DNA from 3 places in the Clostridium sp. Marseille-P299 genome. Region 2 is predicted to be linked to each of the others. Evidence: predicted binding sites of a transcription regulator. Region 2 holds the regulator's gene; each other region holds the start of a gene.
The links. The regulator Rex, encoded in region 2, represses fermentation and respiration genes when NADH is low (regulators of the CRP and FNR family bind a similar motif). The targets are predictions, from matches to a motif close to ATTGTTAANNNNTTAACAAT.
Positions count from the first base shown of each region.

Region 1: a site for Rex is predicted at 5,999-6,018, ahead of fucO (lactaldehyde reductase). Genes of this name have one in related genera too.
Region 3: a site for Rex is predicted at 4,892-4,911, ahead of BN4220_RS01700 ((2Fe-2S) ferredoxin domain-containing protein). Genes of this name have one in related genera too.

Region 1 is NZ_FJVE01000007.1:1,653,594-1,661,114, reverse strand. It holds gene der (ribosome biogenesis GTPase Der) at 1-1,017, opposite strand, end outside; gene BN4220_RS15150 (DUF512 domain-containing protein) at 1,136-2,455, opposite strand; gene BN4220_RS15145 (nitrite/sulfite reductase) at 2,798-4,354, opposite strand; gene fucO (lactaldehyde reductase) at 4,644-5,792, opposite strand; gene lepB (signal peptidase I) at 6,053-6,844, opposite strand; gene BN4220_RS15130 (RNA polymerase sigma factor) at 6,844-7,347, opposite strand; gene BN4220_RS15125 (ribose-phosphate pyrophosphokinase) at 7,502-7,521, shown strand, end outside.
Region 2 is NZ_FJVE01000007.1:427,394-434,914, forward strand. It holds gene BN4220_RS10115 (ABC transporter ATP-binding protein) at 1-1,042, opposite strand, end outside; gene BN4220_RS10120 (helix-turn-helix domain-containing protein) at 1,054-1,593, opposite strand; gene abc-f (ribosomal protection-like ABC-F family protein) at 1,967-3,982, opposite strand; gene BN4220_RS10130 (redox-sensing transcriptional repressor Rex) at 4,477-5,136, shown strand; gene BN4220_RS10135 (hypothetical protein) at 5,158-5,781, shown strand; gene BN4220_RS10140 (bifunctional ADP-dependent NAD(P)H-hydrate dehydratase/NAD(P)H-hydrate epimerase) at 5,975-7,521, shown strand, end outside; gene alr (alanine racemase) at 7,494-7,521, shown strand, end outside.
Region 3 is NZ_FJVE01000004.1:396,067-403,587, reverse strand. It holds gene BN4220_RS01715 (4Fe-4S dicluster domain-containing protein) at 7-1,458, opposite strand; gene BN4220_RS01710 (SpoIIE family protein phosphatase) at 1,718-2,890, opposite strand; gene BN4220_RS01705 ([Fe-Fe] hydrogenase large subunit C-terminal domain-containing protein) at 2,906-4,633, opposite strand; gene BN4220_RS01700 ((2Fe-2S) ferredoxin domain-containing protein) at 4,633-4,875, opposite strand; gene BN4220_RS01690 (transglutaminase domain-containing protein) at 5,082-6,350, shown strand; gene asnS (asparagine--tRNA ligase) at 6,655-7,521, shown strand, end outside.

The DNA of each region.
Region 1 (7,521 bases), 1.2 Mb from region 2:
AGTTAAACGTTGTCCAGTCTTTGCTGAAATAAACATAATTTCTGCGTATGGAATAAAGGATAAAATTTCACGAATACGATTTGTATGCTTATAAATTGTTTTATCGTCCTTTTCAATTGCATCCCATTTATTTACCGCAATAATAATACCTTTACCGCGTTCATGTGCGATACCCGCAATTTTAGCATCCTGTTCCGTAACACCTTCTGTTGCATCAATAACTACAATTACAACATCTGCTCGTTCTACTGCACTAACGGTACGTATAATACTAAAGCGTTCAATTTCTTCTTTAATTTTACTTTTTCTACGTAATCCTGCGGTATCTATAAAAACATAATCTTTATCATTCCAAGTTACCGCTGTATCAATTGCATCTCTGGTAGTACCTGCAATATCAGATACAATAACACGATTTTCTCCAAGAAGTTTATTGATAATCGAAGATTTCCCTACATTCGGTTTACCAACGATTGCGACTCTTGGACGTTCATCTTCTTGTTCTTCTAACATTTCTGGTGAGAAATGACTTACTACTTCATCTAATAAATCACCAAAACCTAACATAGATGCTGCTGAAACTGCCATAGGATCACCAACACCTAAATTATAAAATTCATAAACGTCTGCCATGAATTTTTCAAAACTATCTACTTTATTTACTGTTAAAATAATTGGTTTTCCAGATTTTCTAAGCATATCTGCTACTTTAAAATCTGCATCTACTAAACCTTGACGAACATCCACAACAAAAAGTATAACATCTGCGGTTTCAATCGCGATTTCTGCCTGTTCACGCATATATTTTAACATCATGTCTTTGCTCTCAGGCTCGATACCACCAGTATCAACCATTGTGAATTGCTTGTCTAACCAAGTTACTTCAGCATAGATACGATCTCTTGTAACACCTGGTGTATCTTTAACGATGGATATTCTATCTCCTGCTAGTGCATTAAACAATGTAGATTTACCAACGTTTGGTCTCCCTACGATTGCTACAATTGGTCTACTCATTCTTACCTCTTTTCTGTAAATACATAAGTCTCAGTCTTGTATTTACTTAAAAATATATTATCTATTGTAATGTAGTTTCAATTAGAAACACATAACACTTCTGTATTATATAAAATCACTAATCCAAAATTACGTCAATAAATGACGCTCCTTCTGATTTTACAATACGAATAGGTGTTTGTAAAGCCTTTTCGATATCATTTACAGTTAAATCATCTAGTAATACATTTTCCCCATCTCGTAATAATACATTCGGTAAAACTAAGTATTCTCCTAAATCTTTATCTGATAATTGTTTAATAATGTCTTGTCCAGTTAGTAATCCAGCAACGGTAATTTCAGGTCCAAAAAAATCATTGATAATCGTATAAACATTCACTTCGATATTTGGGTACTTCTTAGTGAGTGTTTCACTAAGTTTTGTAACAAGAGGCGCTGCTAAAACACCAGTTGCCATTGAAATTTTCTTTCTTCTATCATCTCCAAGAAGATTGCTATAAGCTAATTTAAACTCTTCCTCTAGTGACCTTACCATTCCTACTCCATTTTCAATCTGAGGATATCCTTCATAAGCTTCTTCTTTTGGTAATTCACGTTCTGCTGTAATATACCATTCATCACTTGCAAAAATAAATCTTGTTCCATATTTACGTTTTATTTTTGCTTGCCATCCCTCAATTTGTTCAATTAATTTTATTGAGTCTTCTTTATTAAATTTCTCAAGAGGTGCTAGCTTTTCACGGAATTTTGTCAAGCCAACTGGCACAACAGATACGCTCTTCATATAAGGAAGGTAATTCATTAAATCACTGATGGTTTTATCTAGTTCTTCACCATCGTTATACCCCTTACATAAAACAACTTGTCCATTCATTTCAATGCCTGCATCATAAAACTTCTGCAATTTTTCTAGAGCATCTCCAGCGAAACGATTGTGTAGCATTTTCTGTCTTAATTCTTTATTTGTTGTATGAACAGAAATGTTGATTGGTGATAATTTATAAAAACAAATACGTTCCACATCTTCATCGCTCATATTCGTTAAAGTGATATAATTTCCTTGTAAAAAGGATAATCTAGCATCATCATCTTTAAAATAAAGCGTATCTCTCATTCCAGATGGCATTTGATCTATAAAACAAAAGATACATTTATTTTTACAAGAACGATATTGATCCATGAGCCCTTCTTCAAACTCAATTCCTAAATCATCCTCGTAGTTTTTTTCAATTTCAAGTTCCCATTCTTCGCCGTTTTTCTTTTTAACAATAAGTGTTAAAAATTCATCATTGATTAAGTAATGGTAATCAAATACGTCCTTTATCTTCTGTCCGTTGATACGTAATAATTCGTCACCAACTTCTAATTCTAACTCCATTGCAATACTATTTTCTTGCACTTTTTTTATGACATGCCTTGTTTCGGCTTTTCTTTGCATTTAGTACTATCCTTCTTTCTAAAACTCAATATACTTTACTTAGTTTATCATGCAATTTGGAAGCATGCAATATTAAAACTTTTTTGCATGCAATATTAAAACTTTTTTACATACAATATTTAAACTTATTTGCATATAATATAAATTTTTTTTGCATGCATTATAAAAACTTTTTTGCATGCATTACAAAAATTCTTTACATGCAATTTAAAAACTTTTCGCATTCTTATAATTATTATTTCAAAAGACTAGAAATTCAATTACTATATAAAAAAGAAAATATAAAAACGGTGTGAGCTTTTGGTTCACACCGTTTTTATATTTTGTATTATGAATATCACACTAAACTAGATAATTTGAAGCTAGATTTTGAAAGCTTTCTTTATTCTCTATTATAAATTGTTCATAGCTAACATTATTTTCTTCTAACATCTTAGCCAAGTCAACAATAAATGATGGAATTTCTCTAACTAGCATTGTACCTAGACTCTCTCCTAGTCTCGTATTGGTCTTGCTTACATCACCGCCAATATATAACTCGAAAACTTCTTCTAAGGTATCATTTACTTTTTTCTTTCTTCCAACAAATCCAAGCTGACTCACTTGATGTCTAGCACAACTATTTGGACAACCTGAGATATAAACTCTTGGAAGTAACTTCATGTCAACGCCTGCTTCTTTTACTACTTTAATGATATTTTGACATAATGATTGACTTTGTAAAATACCAATTTGACAAGTTGGAACGCCTACACAGGATACACTCATTTCAATGTTCATCTTATCAATTAATTCAGGTAATAACTCATGTAATTCTACAACCATTTCTTTTGTTAAGTTACGTAGATACATATCTTCATGCATACTAAGTCTAATTTCAACATTTTCATCGTCATGAGTATTCACAAAATCTACAATTGTGTCATAATCTTTAGAAGATAATTGACCACATACTGGATGTAACATTACGCTATAACGTCCTTTTTGCTTCTGTGGAATTACATTAATGTAATCATCAAGCTCAGATTCCCATTCTTCAAAATGTTCTATGACAGGTGTTATTTCTTTGAATTCTTCCTTCTTTTTCACTTGTTCCACATAATTACGATAACATTCAAGGAACTCTTGTTCTCCCATTTCTCTAGGGATAAATCTTGTTCTTGCTTTCATTTTATTCTCATAATTACCATGTTCCATAAAAAGCTGAACCATTGCTTCTACATAATAAAGAACTTCACTTGGACGGATTAAATCAGGATATACAAGTGAAATAGCAGGTGCATTTCCTAATCCCCCCGCTAAATACAGTTTGAAATATGCTTCTCCATCTTTTTCAACTGCCATAAATCCAACATCATCAATGGTTGCACAACCAGAATCTTTTAAATCACTTGAAAATGCAACTTTCAATTTTCTTGGTAAATGATAGGTGGAAGCGTTGCTAGTAAAATAATCACCAATAAGTAAGGCATATGGAGTTACATCAAACACTTCTCCTTTTTCTACACCAGCAAGTGGGGACATAGAAACATTTCGTGGGAAATTGCCACCGCCACCTCTTGTAAACAAATCATGATCAATAGCATCATGCATAATATCGCACACAGCATCGATATCAAGATCATGTAATTGAACTGCCTGTCTTGTGGTAATATGAATACGTTCTAGATTATATTTTTTAACATAAGATTGAATCAATCTCATATGTTCTTTTGTAATTATTCCTGAAGGTGTTTTTAGGCGAATCATGAATGTTTTTCCACCCTTTTGAGCATAAACTCCCATTCCACCTGATTTTGCTTTAAACTCAGGTACGGTTAGCTCGCCATCTAAAAATCTATGGCCATTTTTCCGAAATTCAACAATTTCTGATTTTAAAAGTTCTTTGTAAGTTTCCATCATGTTCCTCCTGTCGATCTTTTACCTAAAATTCCTATATGAAATTTATCACTCAACTTCTATTATACTGCGAAATTAAAAATTCTTAAACTACTATTCCACTACTTTTATGAGACAATTACTTCCATACCGTTTATTATTATTTTTACTTATGCAATATATACCAATTATTTTATAGAAATTTCTATTTTCCCAATAATTAAACAATAAAATAGCTATTTACAAGACTCTTTGTCGTATAAATAGCTATTTTAATTTATGTATATTTGTAAATATTTATGTATTTTATCTAAATTAGTGATTCATAAAGTTTTGTTATATCTTCTACGCTAGTTTCTCTTGGATTACCAGGACGGCAAGCATCATCATATGCAGATTGTGCAAGAAATGGTATATCTTCCTTCTTTACAATGTCTTTTAAATCTTTTGGTATTCCAACATCCTCTGATAATTTTCTCACTGCATCAATGGCTGCTTTTCTATATTCATCTTGTGTCATGTTTTCTGTGCCAGCAACACCCATAGCAGCTGCAATATACTTGTATTTATCCCCAGTTGTTTCTGCATTATATTCCATTACTGTAGGTAGAATAATTGCATTTGCAATACCATGAGGTGTATCATATAAAGCACCTAATGGGTGAGCCATAGAATGTACGATACCTAAGCCAACATTAGAAAATCCCATTCCAGCAACATATTGACCAAGTGCCATTCCCTCTCTGCCTTCTGGAGTATTATCTACTGCTCCACGCAATGAACGTGAAATTATTTCTATAGCTTTTAAATGGAACATATCAGAAAGCTCCCAAGCACCAGCGGTAGTATATCCTTCAATTGCATGAGTAAGTGCATCCATACCAGTTGCTGCTGTTAATCCCTTTGGCATACTAGACATCATATCAGGATCTACAAAAGCTACAACAGGAATATCATGAGGATCTACACACACCATTTTACGGTTTTTTTGCACGTCTGTAATTACATAATTGATGGTTACTTCAGCTGCTGTACCCGCTGTAGTAGGAACTGCTAAAATTGGAACTGATTTATTTTTAGTATCTGCAACTCCTTCTAAGCTTCGTACATCAGAAAATTCAGGATTATTAATAATAATACCAATTGCCTTTGCAGTATCCATGGAAGATCCACCACCTAAGGCAATGATGTAATCTGCATTGCTTTGTTTAAATGCATCTACTCCACTTTGTACATTCTCAATTGTTGGATTTGCTTTAATATCAGAGAATAATTCATAAGCTAGTTCACTATTTTCAAGAACATTAATAACTTTTTGTGCTACCCCGAATTTTACTAAATCTGGGTCAGTACATAATAAAGCTTTTTGAAAACCTCTTGCCTTTACTTCGTCAGCAATACTGTTAATTGCACCAGCTCCATGATAAGATGTTTCATTTAAAATAAATCTGTTTGCCATTTTTATCTTCCTTTCTAATCTAATTTGCTACCAGTTGTTTTAATAGGATTTACATAATATTGTTTATTTTTTAACATAGTGTTTTAGATAAAAAGGATTTAATTTATAGAAGATATGAATCAAATCCTTATTTATAAATTATTTTATCAAATTTAAACCTAAACTTGTTATTAAAATCGGTCTAAATCTATGCAAAAAGAACTTTAATTGTAAGAATTTTAACAATGATTTTTATCGTGCACCTTTGTAAATTCTATTTTTTAATTATTAATTCTAGCTGTAGATTCCTTAGTTGAAATCATGTATTTTTTAAGGTTAATTAAACTTTTCACTTTAATTTCTCCTAATAAATTTGATTCTTTTACCAATCCAAATCTCTCATTCCTACTATCCAGAGAAATATCCATGTTATCACCTAATACAAAATATTCATCATCGCCTAAAATTATTGGACGTTCCAAAATACCTGCATCTTTAATGAAGTCTTTTGAGTAATCTTCTTCCAAAAGTTCATTGTTGATATAGATTCTTCCATCTATGATTTGTAACTTTTCATTTGGTAATCCTATGATTCTTTTCACAAACAAATTAGAATCTTGTTTTGCAACAACGATATCTCCTCTTTCTGGTTTTTGAAACCAATAAGCAGTTCGATTTATTAAATAGCTTTCACCATTCATTAAAGTAGGTTCCATGCTTTCCCCACTAATTATCATATTAGGAAAAATAAATCTTTGGATAATTAAAATCAAGCCAAAGATGATAGCGAAACTAACAGCAATCAGTATTCTCCTTTTTCTTAATTTCTTAGCTATATGTTCAAACTTTAACGTCTGTTGATCTGAGATAAAGTCTTGTTCTGATGTATTACCACGAGCTAAAAGAATCTCTTTCTTTGATGTTCCATCCTCCTTAACTTCGCCTATAAACCTTTTACATTCCTCGCATATTTCCAAATGTTCCTCTATAATCTGGTTACTATCATCACTCGTTGCTCCATCCTGATATAAAGGTAATACATCTTTTATAATTGCACATATATTTTGTTCCATTATAAATATCCCTCCAAACTCTTTCTTAAAAGTTCCTTTCCGCGAAAATATATTACTTTTGCTGAGCTTTCACTAATTTGCATTATATTACCGATTTTTTTAAACGGCATTTCAAAAAATAATCGATAAACTAAAACATCTTTATATTTTATATTCATTTCATTCATGCATTTAATGATTAATTGATGAAGTTCGTTCCCTTCTATTTGATTTTCTGGTGTGATAATGCTCTCCAACACATAATCCGTATGAAACGCCGAAGTGTCCATGCTAATATGTATTGGATTCTTCTTATAGTACTTATAGCAAGTATTTTTTGCTATTTGACAAATCCATGTTTTTATTTCACATTCCCCTTTAAATCGATGTAACGAAATGCATACTTGATAAAAGGTTTCTTGGGTTAATTCTTCTGCCAAATCTTCTTTATAATTTACCATTTTAAGTAGAAACAGAAAAATCATGTGACTATACATTTTGTATAGTTCTTCTACATCATTCATTAATTTTTGCACCTCCTACCCATTAGTATCCAAAAATTAGAAAAGGTTACATTTATTTTTAAAAATAACAGAAAATTATTTCCATGGCATGGCTTGACTTCCATTTCAGGTAGGCATACAATAAGTACGAAATCAGATTTGGAGGAAACAATACATGAGTAATAGAAAAATCTC
Region 2 (7,521 bases):
ATTCCGGCTTATTCATAATTTGAATGTCAAATGGATCAACTTTAATACCTACCTCACTTCCAACCGGTGAGAGATCAGTAGAATGTACCAACCATTCATATCCATTTGCCATAACGTCCATTTCATAATGAACACCTTTAAAAAGAAGAGAAGTAACACGACCTTTGATAATACCATCTTCAGGTGCTACAAGGTCAATGTCTTCTGGACGAATTACAACGTCTACAGGTTTATTTTTACCAAATCCAGTATCTACACAAGGGAAGTTAGCTCCAAGGATATTAACAAGACGATCCTGAACCATAGTACCTGGGATAATGTTACTTTCACCTATAAAGTCAGCAACAAAGGCATTCTTTGGTTCGTTATAAATATCTTCTGGAGTACCAATTTGTTGAATATAACCTTGGTTCATAACCATAATGGTATCTGACATTGTTAAAGCTTCTTCTTGATCATGAGTTACATATACAAATGTAATACCAAGTTCATTTTTTAAACGAATCAATTCATATTGCATGTCTTGACGCATTTTTAAATCAAGTGCTCCTAATGGTTCATCTAAAAGAAGTACCTTAGGTTCATTTACAATAGCACGAGCAATTGCAATACGTTGTTGTTGTCCACCACTTAAAGAATCTGGCATACGATTTTCAAAGCCATCAAGGTTTACTAACTTTAGAGCATATTTAATTTTATCTTGAATATATGCCTTACTTTTTTTCTTAATTTTTAAGCCGAAAGCAATATTTTCAGCAATTGTCATATGTGTAAATAAAGCATATTTTTGAAATACAGTATTTAATTGACGTTCATTTGGTGGTAATTTTGTAATATCTTTTCCATTAAAAATTACCTTACCAGCGTCCGGAGTTTCAAAACCACCAATGATTCGAAGTGTTGTTGTCTTACCGCAACCGGAAGGACCAAGTAGGGTTAAAAATTCATTTTCACGTATATATAAATTCAAATCATCAATAACTACGCTATTACCATATGATTTATGAATTCCTATTAAATCGATGAGTTTATTGCTTTCCATGATTCTCCTCCTTAGAAGCTTGGTGGGGTGGATACCCATAATAGGGTAGCACCAGTTTTACCAGTAGCCGTTATATAATGATTTTTGTTTGACGTAAAGTAAAAGGACTCACCCTTTTTAGCTTTATGCGTTTTATTTCCTAGATGTATAGTAATTGAACCACTTAAAACAAAACCAAATTCCTCGCCTTCGTGAGGATTGTCTGGATATGTAGAACCGCCTGGCTCTAATGTTAATAAGATAGGCTCCATCATATTCTTTTGCGCGTTTGGAATAATCCATTCTATTTTATTAAATAATTCATGATCTACTTTTTCAAAGTAATCATTTTTCTTAAAAACAACTTGTTCTGAGGTAGTCCCAGTAAAAAATTCTTCGAGATTTGTTCCCAAACATTGCAATATATCAACAAGAGTTGCAATGGAAGGTGAGGTAATATCACGTTCTAATTGAGAAATAAATCCTTTGGACAATTCCGCTCGGTCCGCAAGCTCTTCTTGCGTTAAACTTTTTTGAACACGTAATTCTTTGATTTTAGCACCTATTTTCATGGATACACCAAACCTTTCTATGGGATCTGCTTTTGTAAAGTCATTATTAGTTCCTTCTATAATTGGTTTATAAAAATATACCATTTAGTTTAGCACTGCTAAACATGCCGAATACTATTATACACAATCTAATATTAATGTCAACAATATATAAACAAAATATCTAGTATTACTAAACTTTTTGATATGAAATTAATAAATTGAAGAAACTTTGGTAAAGTATAGAGAAATCACGGCATTGAGAATGGTAAAAAAATGCAATTAACAAGTAATGTGATGTGAAAAATTCAAAAAACAGATGAAATAATATCAAAAATAATAATAATTATTATATGCATTAAATTATAACAAAAATAGAACAAAAAAAGAAGAGCTATTCTGCTAGCTCTTCCCATTGTATCAATAATTCTTCGAGGCGTTCTTCAACCTCTTTTTTCTCTTTATTTAGTGCAATTAGTTTCGATGGATCTGTAAATACAGCTTCATCCATTAATAATTCGTTTAGTTCTTCATCTCTGTTTTCTAGTTTATGGATTTCTTCTTCCACTTTTTTTAGATCATTTTGACGTTTACGAATACGGGCTTGTTCTTCTTTTTGTTGCTTCCAATCTAACTTAGTATCGGATTCTTTTGAATCGAAACTAGCTTGTGAAGTTTCAGTTGTAGAAACCGAACTTTGCTGAACTTTAAGTCCACTTAGAATATTGTTTTGTTTACCAATGGTAGCTTGGCTATTTACATTTCCTTCAGAAGAACTTGTAAATCCAAGATGCTGACGTTCTACTTCTGGTTTCTTTTCAAGATAATAGTCGTAGTTACCAATGTAATTAAGAAGTTTTCCATGAGTTAAGTCAAGAATTCTAGTTGCAGTACGATTAATGAAATAACGGTCATGGGATACGTATAAAACAGTACCTGTATAATTTTTAATTGCATTCTCTAGTATTTCTTTTGATACAATATCTAAATGGTTTGTCGGCTCATCTAGGATTAAAAAGTTAGCATCACTAAGCATTAATTTGGCTAGTGAAACTCGTCCACGTTCTCCACCACTGATATCCTTGATTAATTTAAAAACATCATCACCAGTAAATAAAAAGGCAGCTAATACATTACGTACCCTTGTGTTATCAAGATATGGGTAGGTATCTTGGATCTCATCAAAAATCGTTTTGTTCATATTAAGAACATGATGCTCCTGGTCGTAGTAACCAATATGCACTTTTGCACCTGGTTTTATTTCACCTGCATCCGCTTGTATGATTTGATTGATAATTTTTAAAATAGTAGTTTTTCCAGTACCATTATTACCAATGATTGCGATTTTCTCACCACGCTTAATTTCAAAATCCAAATCTTCAAATAATAAATGATTGCCAAAGGATTTTTTTAGTCCTTTTACGGTCAAGACATCATTTCCACTCATAATGTTTGGCTCTAATTGAATGTTCATTTCAGCATTTAGAGTCACCGGCTTATCAAGACGTTCTATTTTATTTAACATCTTTTCACGGCTTTCCGCACGCTTTATGGATTTTTCGCGGTTAAAAGATTTGAGTTTGGCAATGACTTCTTCTTGATGTTTGATTTCTTTTTGTTGATTTAGGTAATGGTGAATCATTGTTTCACGAAGCTGTTCTTTTTTCGTCGCATAGTCGGTGTAATTACCTTCAAAGACAGTTGCCTTTGTATTTTCTAATTCAACAACTTTGGTGACAACCTTGTTTAAAAAATAACGGTCATGGGCAATTACTATAACAGAGCCATTATAATTAACTAAAAAGGTTTCAAGCCAAGCAATAGATTCCATATCTAAGTGGTTTGTTGGCTCGTCTAGTAAAATTAAATCGGGATTACTAAGAAGTAATTTACCTAAGGAAACTCGTGTCTTTTGACCTCCAGATAGAGTAGAAACTTTTTTATCAAATTCGTCTTCAGTAAAACCAAGACCTTTTAAAACACCGATTACTTCACTTTTATATGCATAGCCATTCTTTAATTCAAATTCATGAGTAAGCCTAGTGTAGGTATTAAGTAAACGATCGAGTTCAACACCAGTCACAGATTTCATTTCTAATTCTAGAGAACGAATTTGTTCTTCCATACGAATAACATCTGCTTTAATACTTAAAACTTCATCATAAATTGTATTATCAGTAGCTAAATCTTGATGCTGAGCTAAATATCCAACGCTACAGCCTTTCGAAAATATAACATCTCCCTCATCAGAAGATATTTCATTCATAATTATTTTAAATAAAGTGGATTTACCAGCACCGTTAATGCCGACAATCGCGACTTTTTCACGTTCATTTACATGAAAGGACACCTTATCTAAGATAACGGTTGTTCCATAACTTTTGCTTATATTATTACATGCTAATATCATGACGGACTCCTTTAATTACTACTAAAATAGAGCATACTTGTCCTTTATTGTAGCAAAGAAAACGAAAAGCGTCAATTATCTTCCCTTGTGAGAAAGGAATCTACCATGGGATAAAAGCTTATGTAAAAAAACAAGTATTACATAGGAGATTTCCTGTAATACTATATAAATAGTGAGAAAATTGTTACCCGTATGGTAGATAAAATGATATCCGAAACTAAAAACTTCTTATTATAATGTAACTTGCGTTTGACGAGATTCATCCATTTCGTTATAATAGGTATAATGAAAATGCTTCTCATAAAGCAATTTTATAGTATAAAGTACTTGTTTTGAGTGTAATAGTATCATTATTTCAAAGTGAAAATAGTGCTGGATATTGGCGAAAAAAGCAAGAAAACAAAGGATTTAGATACATTGACATATTATTAACGATTCACTATAATTATACTATAAAGGAACCGAACGTTAATAGTATAATTAAGGAGGTTTACATGTACGATAAGGCGATATCATCAGCAGTTATTAAAAGACTGCCACGTTATTACAGGTATTTAGGGGAATTACTTGAAAATGACGTTGTTCGAATTTCATCGAAGGAATTAAGTGAGAAAATGAACGTGACCGCATCGCAAATCCGTCAGGATTTGAATAACTTCGGAGGTTTCGGACAGCAGGGGTATGGGTATAATGTGGAGTATTTATACACCGAAATTGGGAAAATCCTAGGACTTGATAAAAAATATAATGTTATCATTATAGGCGCAGGTAATCTAGGGCAAGCATTAGCAAATTACACTGATTTTGAACGTCGAGGATTTTATATTAGTGGTATCTTTGATGTAAATCCAAGACTTGTTGGAATTTCAATTCGTGGAATCGAAATTCGTTTAATGGATGAATTAGAAGAGTTTGTTAAGAATAATACAGTAAATATAGCGGCACTTACAATTCCAAAGGCAAAAGCACCACAAGTTGCCGCAGAATTAGTACGTTTAGGAATTCATGCAATATGGAATTTTGCACCTACAGATTTACATTTACCAAAGGATGTAATGGTGGAGAATGTTCACTTGGCAGAATCTTTAATGCGACTATCCTATAATTTAAAAGCAGCAGAAGAGGTAATGTCATCAAAAAACAGTGAAAGATAACGAGCTTTTGGGGGGATGTTCTTGCGAAAATTAAATAATAATAATGAGGGTAAAATTGACTTTACAGAGATATTTCGTAATAAGAAGATTCCTATTCTTACATTAGATGAGCGATGGCTTGCATTATTTCCTGAGCAAGAGATGTCAGTAGGCATGAAACAATTACGAGATAAATTGAATAATTTACTAAAGAAACAAGGAAAAACAGTGGATGAAATCAAGAATTTAAAACGTGTGAAGAAAAACCTGATGCAGGAAATTGTTGATAACATGGAAATTGATAATTCCTTACTTGGTAAAATTAAAGGTAAAAAATTAGAGAAGAATCAAAAGTTAATTTTAAATATAAAAGATGAACTTTTAGAAAGAGAAGATCAGTTAGCGGATCTTCCCTATGAAATAAGGAATGCGAATGCAGAGCTAATGAGTGCTAGTGCTTTAATTTGCTATGAGAAATTAGAACATAATAACAAGCAAGTAAAGCAGTTAGAGGAAAGCATTGCAAGTATGCGCATTCAATTAAAAGAGATGATACTTAAAAAGCAAGACTTAGAAACAGAGACGAATGCAATCTATACTTATATGCACGATGTTCTAGGCGCTAAAACGATGGAATTTTTGGATGATGAAATATTAAATGAATAAAACTAAAACCGTCGATCAAATCATAAGAAAGCCGTTGCTAAGATATTTGGCATCGGCTTTTGTAATATCTAGTAAATGAAATCGTTTGTTATTTATCTTGTTTCTATTTAAATTAAATCTCTTGAATCAATATTGTTTGAAAGGGCTGCCATTACAAGATTCATGTATCTTGTAGCAGTAAAAGGGTATAATTATGAAATACGCAGTTAATTCAGATGAAATGAAACAAATTGACTCTTATACGATTGAACAAATTGGAATTCCTTCTCTAGTTTTAATGGAGAGAGCAGCATTAAAGGTGGTTTCTCATATAGAGAGTGTAGCAAAAAAAGAAAATAGTATAGCGGTAGTATGTGGTACGGGCAACAATGGCGGTGATGGAATTGCTATTGCTCGTATTTTGTATATACAAGGCTATAAAGTTGATTTAATTATTCTTGGAAATTTGGAAAAACTCACAAAAGAATCGGAAATACAACTTTCAATTGTTAAAAAATTGGGCATATCCATTAGGTCCAAATTAGAATCCAATGAATATAATATTATTGTTGACGCAATGTTTGGAATCGGTCTACAAAGAGAAATTGAAGGAGTCTATAAAGAAACAATTGAAAAAATTAACTCTTTAAGAGCCTATATTGTGGCCGTTGATATTCCTTCTGGAGTAGATGCAAATACAGGAAAAATTAAAAATGTTGCAATTAAGGCAGATGTTACAGTTACCTTTGGTGAAAACAAGCTGGGATTACTCTTGTACCCAGGAGCTTTCCATGTTGGAAAAGTTATCGTTGAAGACATTGGTTTTCCTAGGGTAGCAGTAGAAAACGTTTCGCCTAAATATCATTATTTTGAAAAGGATGATCTAAGAAAACTACCAAAACGTTCTTCTTATTCCAATAAAGGAAGCTATGGTAAGGTATTAATTATTGCAGGTTCCACCAATATGACAGGGGCTGCTTATCTTTCGGCGAACGCTGCATATAAAATGGGCTGTGGTCTTGTAAAAGTGTTAACTTCAAGATCAGGAGTCGAAGTAATACGTACCCTTTTACCGGAAGCAATCTATGCTTGTTATGAAGATAATAATTCAGAAACTATTTTAAAAGAATCCATACAGTGGGCAGATGCTATTGTGATAGGCCCTGGCTTATCAACAGGTGAGCTGGCTGAAGGTTTGTTGCTTCAACTTTTAAAAGAACAGACAAAGCCAACTGTTTTTGATGCAGATGCACTGCAAATATTAGCTAATATTTTGAATACAAGAATGGTAGATAATACGAAAGACCGAGTGAGGGAGTTATCGTCATTATTACCTGCCAATTCAATACTGACTCCGCACTTAAAAGAGTTAGCTAATTTGCTTTCTTGTTCTGTAGACAATATTGTCAAAGGCTTTATTGACTTTCCTGAATATTGTACCTATAATAATAAATTAATCTATGTAATAAAAGATGCAAGAACGATCGTAGCACATTGTGAAAATCGATATGTTAACGTGTCAGGGAATCATGGAATGGCGACTGGTGGAAGTGGTGATGTTTTAACAGGAATCATCGCAGGTTTAATAGCTACAGGTTTAAAAAGTTATGAAGCTGCGGAACTTGGAGTGTATATTCATGGTTTGGCAGGAGATGTGGCAGCAGAAAAAAGAGGGTATCATTCCATGCTTGCAAGTGATATCTTAGAGGCATTACCGGAGGTAATTAAGGAAAATGATAGAAGAAGTATACAGCGAGAAGT
Region 3 (7,521 bases), on a different contig from region 2:
TAATAATTACTCATGATGCATATGTATATCATATTTACTGTAAGTATTTACGGTATCATAGATATTTCTATCATCTACGGTACTTAATAATTTTTGGCGATTTGCGGCAGCAATTCTTCCTGTTAATACACTACCAGGGCCATTTACACAGCCACCTACACAGGACATGCCTTCCATGAAGTCTTCTGGTAATTTACCAACTTTCATCATCATTAAAGCTTTTTTACATTCAATTGCACCGTTACAGCCTTTCACAGTGATATTTGCATCAACATTTTTTTCTTGTAATGCACGGATAACGGAAGCAGTAACACCACCAGCAACGGCAAAGTTCTTTGCATAAATACTACCTTGTTGCAATTCTTCGCTTTCGGATTTTAGCTCAACATTTTTAGCTCGGAACATTGCATAAAGTTCGTCAAATGTTAATGCATAATCAGCGCTACCTTCTCCAGCGTTGTCAATGACCTCGCCTTTTTTTGCAATACATGGTCCAATGAAAACAGTAACTGCATCTGGATGCATTGCTTTTACTATTTTAGCTGTAGCATGCATTGGAGAAATAGTTGTAGAAATATTATCTACTAAGGTAGGGAAATGTTTCTTAATCATATTAACAAATGCTGGACAGCAAGAGGTAGTTTTTTTCTTACCTTCTTTATAAGCCTCTGCCCATTCTTCTGCTTCTGAGGCAGCGGTAAAGTCTGCACCCATTGCTACTTCATACATTCCATCAAAACCAAGTTCTTTCAGTGCTTCGGCTATTACACCAGTTGTTGCTGTTGGACCAAATTGGCCTTCAATCGCAGGTGCGACCATTGCATATACAGGAACATCAGAGAGTAATAAATTAATAACATCTACCATGAAGGAGCGATCGGATATTGCACCGAAAGGACAATTTCTGATGCAATTACCACAATTAATACATTTCTCTTCATCAATAATAACAATGCCGTTTTCATCCATGGAAATCGCATCTACTGGGCAGCTCCTTTTACATGGACGAACTAAATCTGCAATTGCATTGTATGGACATGCCTGTGCACACTTAGAGCATTCTTTACATTTTGTAGGGTCAATATGTGCACGATCACGTAACATTGAAATAGCACCAAAATTACATGAATTTTGACAATACTTACCCATACATTTTTGGCAGTTGTCGGTTACAGTAAAACGAGTAATTGGACATTCTTCACATGCAGAAGGAATTACTTGTACAATATTCTTGTTTTCCTTATATACCGGTGATAAGCCTTGTGCAAGGCGAATTCGCTGGCGAATAATTTCTCTTTCCTTATAGATACAACATCTAAAATTGGCATGTGGACCTTGTATCATTTCATAAGGAAGAGCCTCTTGTTTTTCTTCAAGTTCTTTGTTAAATGCAAGTTTTGCAACCTCATATAGAACTTCGTGTTTGATGGTACCGATATCATTGTTTACTTGTAACATAAAAATCCTTACCTTTCTTGGCGGTAATCACATCATTTGTGATATTTGAGAGCCATATATATTTATATTAAAGGTTAGCATAGAAGTGTTGGGGAACGACTTACACAAGCATAACCTATAATACCGACAATTATTAGGAACTGTTAAAATAGTATAATCTAACTATCTTTAAATGCCCCTAGTATTATCGAAAGGATAATCCAAGTCAATAGATATTCGGTACTATTATACCATAAAAAAATATAAATAGACAAAGAATTTAAAAATAAGTGATAAAAACAGTTTTACCCATTTTCTTTACTGCTTCAGCGATTTGGGTTACTAAGTTCATTCGTATGCTTAAATCAAAAGGTAGATTTGGATTTTGATGTGCTTCATTAATTGTTCGTCCAACAAACATATGAAGTTCGGTACAACTCTCAATGATTTTTTTAGCAATTAAAGAACCTCCATTATCTTTATCAAGCTCTAAGAAGAAGTGTTCATCAATTGCCCCATCTACATAGTGCTTTAATAATTGAAGTGTTCTTGTTAATGTCAATACACCTTCTGTGACTAAGTCAATCCCTTCAATACTAGCAATAGGAGGTAAGTCCATATCCGTATAATTTAACGAAGTATTAATTGGATGACCAGTAATCCTAGATACGATGTTAGCCGAGGTCCCACCGCTTATAATACGTGTGGCGCTACCAGATAGGAAAGCCTTAACTGCCTTTTCATCGTCCTGCTTATCCAGTGGGGGACCAGTAAATAAATGAACAACTTTTGAATCAGTGACTCTTGCTACAGCAATGGTTGTATCATCACCAGGTGAGTGCATATAAAGGTCATCACAAGCTTTTGACAAAATAGATACTAAACGGGAGGCAGATAAGGTTGCATTGGTTGCATCCACGGAATACTTGGCCATATTATCCCACGTCCATCCAAAATTAAGGGCTTTTCCTACTCCAGCATGAATAACGCCATCGCTCATTAAAATGAAACAATCATTCATTTTTACTTGGAAGCGGTATTCACGAATTTTTTTACCTTCAATAATACGCTCATTGTAAGGAATGTTATGCAACTTCTTATCACGAATAAATACACATGCTGGATTATCAAACTCCACAAGATAGGCTTCGCCGTTATGAAAAATTTGCAAAATACTAAAGGTAGAATAAGCAACTTGCCGTACTTTACAAACTGGTAAAGTTTTTACAATGGTCTGCACACATTCTTCGAGTTTGGCACCGTTTAAAAACATAGTTCCAAGAATTTTAGAGGTTAGGGTAGCTAAAATGTTTGCCTTTACACCGCTACCCATACCATCAGCTAAAATAATTATGTTTGAATCTTTTGTTTTTAGAATTTCAACTTTATCCCCACATAGCTCTTCGTTATGCTTATTTAAACTCTTGTAGGAGACATCAATAGTAACATTCATTAAGCCTTCCTCCTATTACTGATCCGTACGTCCGTCGTTTAAGATGGTATCTCTTAGTTTAGTCAATGTAACTTTTGTTTCTGCTGTTGTTTCTCCTAATAGGCCTGCAATTTCTTGTGCAACAAGCATTTGTTTATCAATAACCCTTTGTGCCATTTCAATTGTCTCCATCTTAACTTTGTAGGCTTGTTTAATTTGCTCTTCTTCATAAGAGATATCTTGAAAGATTCCCAGTACACAGTTAAGCTCCTCCATATATACAATGGTTTGTAGTGTGTAAAAGTTACTCTCTTCGTAGGTAACCTTCTTTCCTAAAATATCTGTGTGAGTATCCAGTACTGCTTGAAAGTCGGTATGATCAATAAACTCATATAAATACATGTTTTTTGCTTTATTTCTAGAGGTGTTAAAATGTTTCTCAGCTGCCTTAGAAAACTCCAATATTCGCATTTCCGCATCTACGATGATGATAATGTTAGGAGTATTATCTAAAACAATATTCGACATGGATTGAGCTTTTTCATGCATATAAGGAATACACATATTTAGCTCAGCCTTCCCCTGATACACTGCAATTGCTTTGTCTCTACACGTTGCGTAACCACAAGCTCCGCAATTTAGGAAATCCTCAGTTTTTGTTTTTCCTATTTTACGTAAGATAGAGGATATTTGCGCTTCGCTTGGCAGAGGATCTTTGGGTGAATGGTCAAAGAAATGTTTAAATAATGGGATAGAATTATCTTTGAAAAATATATCATCATTCACGGGTTGTCTTTGTACCTTTTCTTCCATGTCCAATTTAACTTTAAATCTAGAGATACAATCACGATCAATTGCTGGTCCTTTAATACAACCACCGTTACAAATATTAGCCTCGATAAAACATCCGCTAACTTCTCCCTTTTCCATACTTTGAAATAAATCAATGCAATTCTTTATTCCATGAACATAGAACTTTCGGTATTTATTTGTTGTGTCATTGGTTGTAAGGACAGAGGATAATACGCCGCTGCTTATTGGGTATAAGCGATTTACTTCTGGATTTGGATTGTTTGGTACTTCATCGTTTAGTCCGGTAAGGCAGATATTTTCTTCATCTAACCATTCTTCAAATTCTTTAAAGTTAATAACAGCATCGATATATCCCTTTGTTCGCTCATCGCATTCTGCTTCTCTTTTTTTTGAAATGCATGGACCTAGGAACACAATCTTAGCATCCTCACCGTATTGCTTACGAAGTAACATACCATGTGCTATCATAGGAGAGACAACAGGAGCCATAAATTTTGTAAGGCTTGGATAATAGATTTCGATCAAATCATTCACACTTGGGCAACTAGTGGTAATGATATTTTCCATCTTACCTTCCTTAAGTAAGCGTATGTAGTCTCTAGTAACATACGCTGCCCCCTCTGCAGTTTCATGGACAGCAGTGAACCCTAAATCTAAAAGGGCACGAATGACCTGTCCTGGGGTTTTATACTTAATTACTCCAAGATATGCTGGAGCAAGGGAGACTATCGTTTTGTATCCATCGAATAAGTATTGTTTTACACGGTCTAAATCGCTAATTAGTGTTTTAGCATTCTGAGGACATACTTCTAGGCAATGACCGCATAGTATACATTTATCATTCATGATATAAGCTTGTGAATCTTTCACGGTAATGGCTTTTACATCACAGTTGCGTACACATTTATAACAATTTTTACACTTTGCTTCTTTAAAACCAATCACATCCATTAAGTAAGCCTCCTTAATACCTCATTTCTGAAAAAATGATCTGTTTTTTCTGGAGATAATGAGAAAAGTTCTTCCTCGATTTTTACACATACACCTTTCATACATTCTCCAATGCAAAAGGAACCAACTAACTCAATTTCTTTTCCTAAATTATTCTCAGAAATCAGTTGATTTAGCTTTGTAACAATTTCTCTGGACCCCTTTAAATGACAGGAGCTACCAATGCAAATAGTAATTATCATAAGCTACCTCCCTATGAATGCTAAAAATTTAACAATATATACAAATTATACCATTTTAGATTTCGCAAAACAAGAATTAAAAGTTTTATTTATAGTACTAAAAATGGAACTATTGTCGTGGTTTACTAGGAGAATAAAAGATGGTAAAATTAGGATATTATATTCATGTAGGGTAAAATAAATAAAAAACAAAAAAGGGGTATGTGATGAGAGTTATACAAAAGAGTTATAAAGCCGTGATACTAGTAATCTTAATAATTTGCATGAGCGCTAGTGTATTCTCTTTGAATGCTTTATCAGTAAAAGCGAAAGAGCAGACAAAGTTTGATTATATATTTCATAATAAAACGTATTTGTTTGGTAGCCAATTAGATGAGGATAGCCAATATTATTATTTGACGCTACTTAAAAGATTGAAGGCTCCAACAGAAAAAGAGTTTACAATATCACTAAAAGGAAGAAATCAAAAGACAATCAGTGAATCTTTAAACAATGCACTAAATGCAATGTTTTATGATTTCCCAGATTATCAGTGGTTAAAGCTTGGAGGCAAGAACGCCAGCCATTTTAAAATTAATTATGTCAATGGCGTTGCGACTAAGTTAGTGTTTTATCCTGTCATAAAGGATGAATATAAAAGCGCAGATTTGGTATCCAAGGAATTAAATAAAATAGATGATATTCTAAATAAGATGCTAGATGAAATGCCAAAGGAATATGTAACAAGATATGAAAGGCTTAAGTATATTCATGATTATTTAGTAAAAAATGTAACATATGATACTTCCCAAAAGGAGAAAAAAATTCATTCGGCTTCTGGGGCACTCATTAATCAACTTAGTGTTTGTGAAGGGTATGCAAAGGCATTTAAAATGGCTTGTGAGAAAATCGGTGTTCCAAATCAATTGGTAACAAGTGATACCCATATGTGGAATTATGTTCAGATGGACAATGGAAAGTGGTATTTAGTGGATGTAACGTTTGACGATCCATTACTAAATGGTACCAGTGATTACAAAGACGGTAAAAATTTAAGTCATGAATATTTTTTAGTCGGAGCAAATAGTGTAGCGGGAAGTAAAGACCATAAAGCAAATGGAAACTTAAATAATGGTGGATTTAATTTTACATTAAAAACATTGTCAAAGGATGATTATAGTGAATCAAGTGCAAAAGATGAAAAGCTGATCATTCAATCACAACGTTTTAGTGAGAGTTTTTTAAAGGACTTAACAAAACCTTTATTTTATGCGTCGAATAAAACCTTATCGTTCAAGCAATCATATACACAAGTTATAAAAAAGTTATCTAGTACGGCTAAAGTTACTTATTATTCAAGTAAAAGTAATGTTGCAAAAGTGAATAGTAAGGGAAAGATCGTTGCAGTGGGTAAAGGGACATGTGTAATTACAACTACAGTAAAACAAGGTGGTAAGACATACGTTCATAAGTTAAAACTAACAGTAAAACCTTGACTATAATTTAAAAATGCTGTGTTTTACTGGTTAAACGGTGCTTGTTTTGTAACGAAATAGTTGTAATCATGCATGATTGTGGTATAATAGACGAGAATAACGTAGTAAGAGCTTATAATAAATCTGATTATAGGAACGTCTTTTGGTTCCTATATATAGTTTCTCAGAAGTTGTTTTTTAATATCTGAGAAAAGGTGTGTTTTTTGCATCGTAAATATAAGACAATCTGCGTAAGTAAGATGTGAAATATATCAGATATGAGTAATTATGATATGAAATAGGCTAAAGGAATAGGAGTATGAACATGGAGCTATTAACAGTTAGAGAATTGTTCCGTAACAAAGAGCAGTACATTGGAACAAAAGTTACCATTGGTGGATGGGTAAGAAGCGTAAGAGATTCAAAGACTTTCGGTTTTATTGTTGTAAACGATGGTAGCTTTTTTGAAACATTACAGGTAGTATATTCAGATAAGTTAGATAACTTTGCTGAAATCTCAAAATTAAACGTTGGATCTGCAATCATCGTAACTGGTGAACTTGTGGCTACGCCAAATGCAAAACAACCATTTGAAATTCAAGCAACAGAGATTCTAGTGGAAGGTGCATCTACATCTGATTATCCATTACAGAAAAAGAGACATACCTTAGAATATTTAAGAACAATTGCACATTTAAGACCTAGAACAAATACTTTCCAAGCGGTATTTCGTGTACGTTCTTTAATTGCATATGCAATCCATGAATTCTTTCAACAAAGAGACTTTGTATATGTACACACTCCATTAATTACAGGAAGTGATGCTGAAGGTGCAGGCGAGATGTTCCAGGTAACTACCCTTGATTTAAACAACGTTCCTAAAACAAAAGAGGGTAAGATTGATTTTAGCGAAGACTTCTTTAATAAACCAACGAATTTAACAGTAAGTGGTCAGTTAAATGGTGAGACCTATGCAATGGCATTCCGTAATATTTATACATTCGGACCAACATTCCGTGCAGAAAACTCCAATACAACTCGTCATGCAGCAGAATTTTGGATGATTGAGCCTGAAATTGCATTTGCTGATCTTAAAGACGATATGATTTTAGCTGAGAACATGATTAAATATGTAATTTCTTATGTATTAGAGCATGCTCCAGAAGAAATGAATTTCTTCAATTCATTTGTA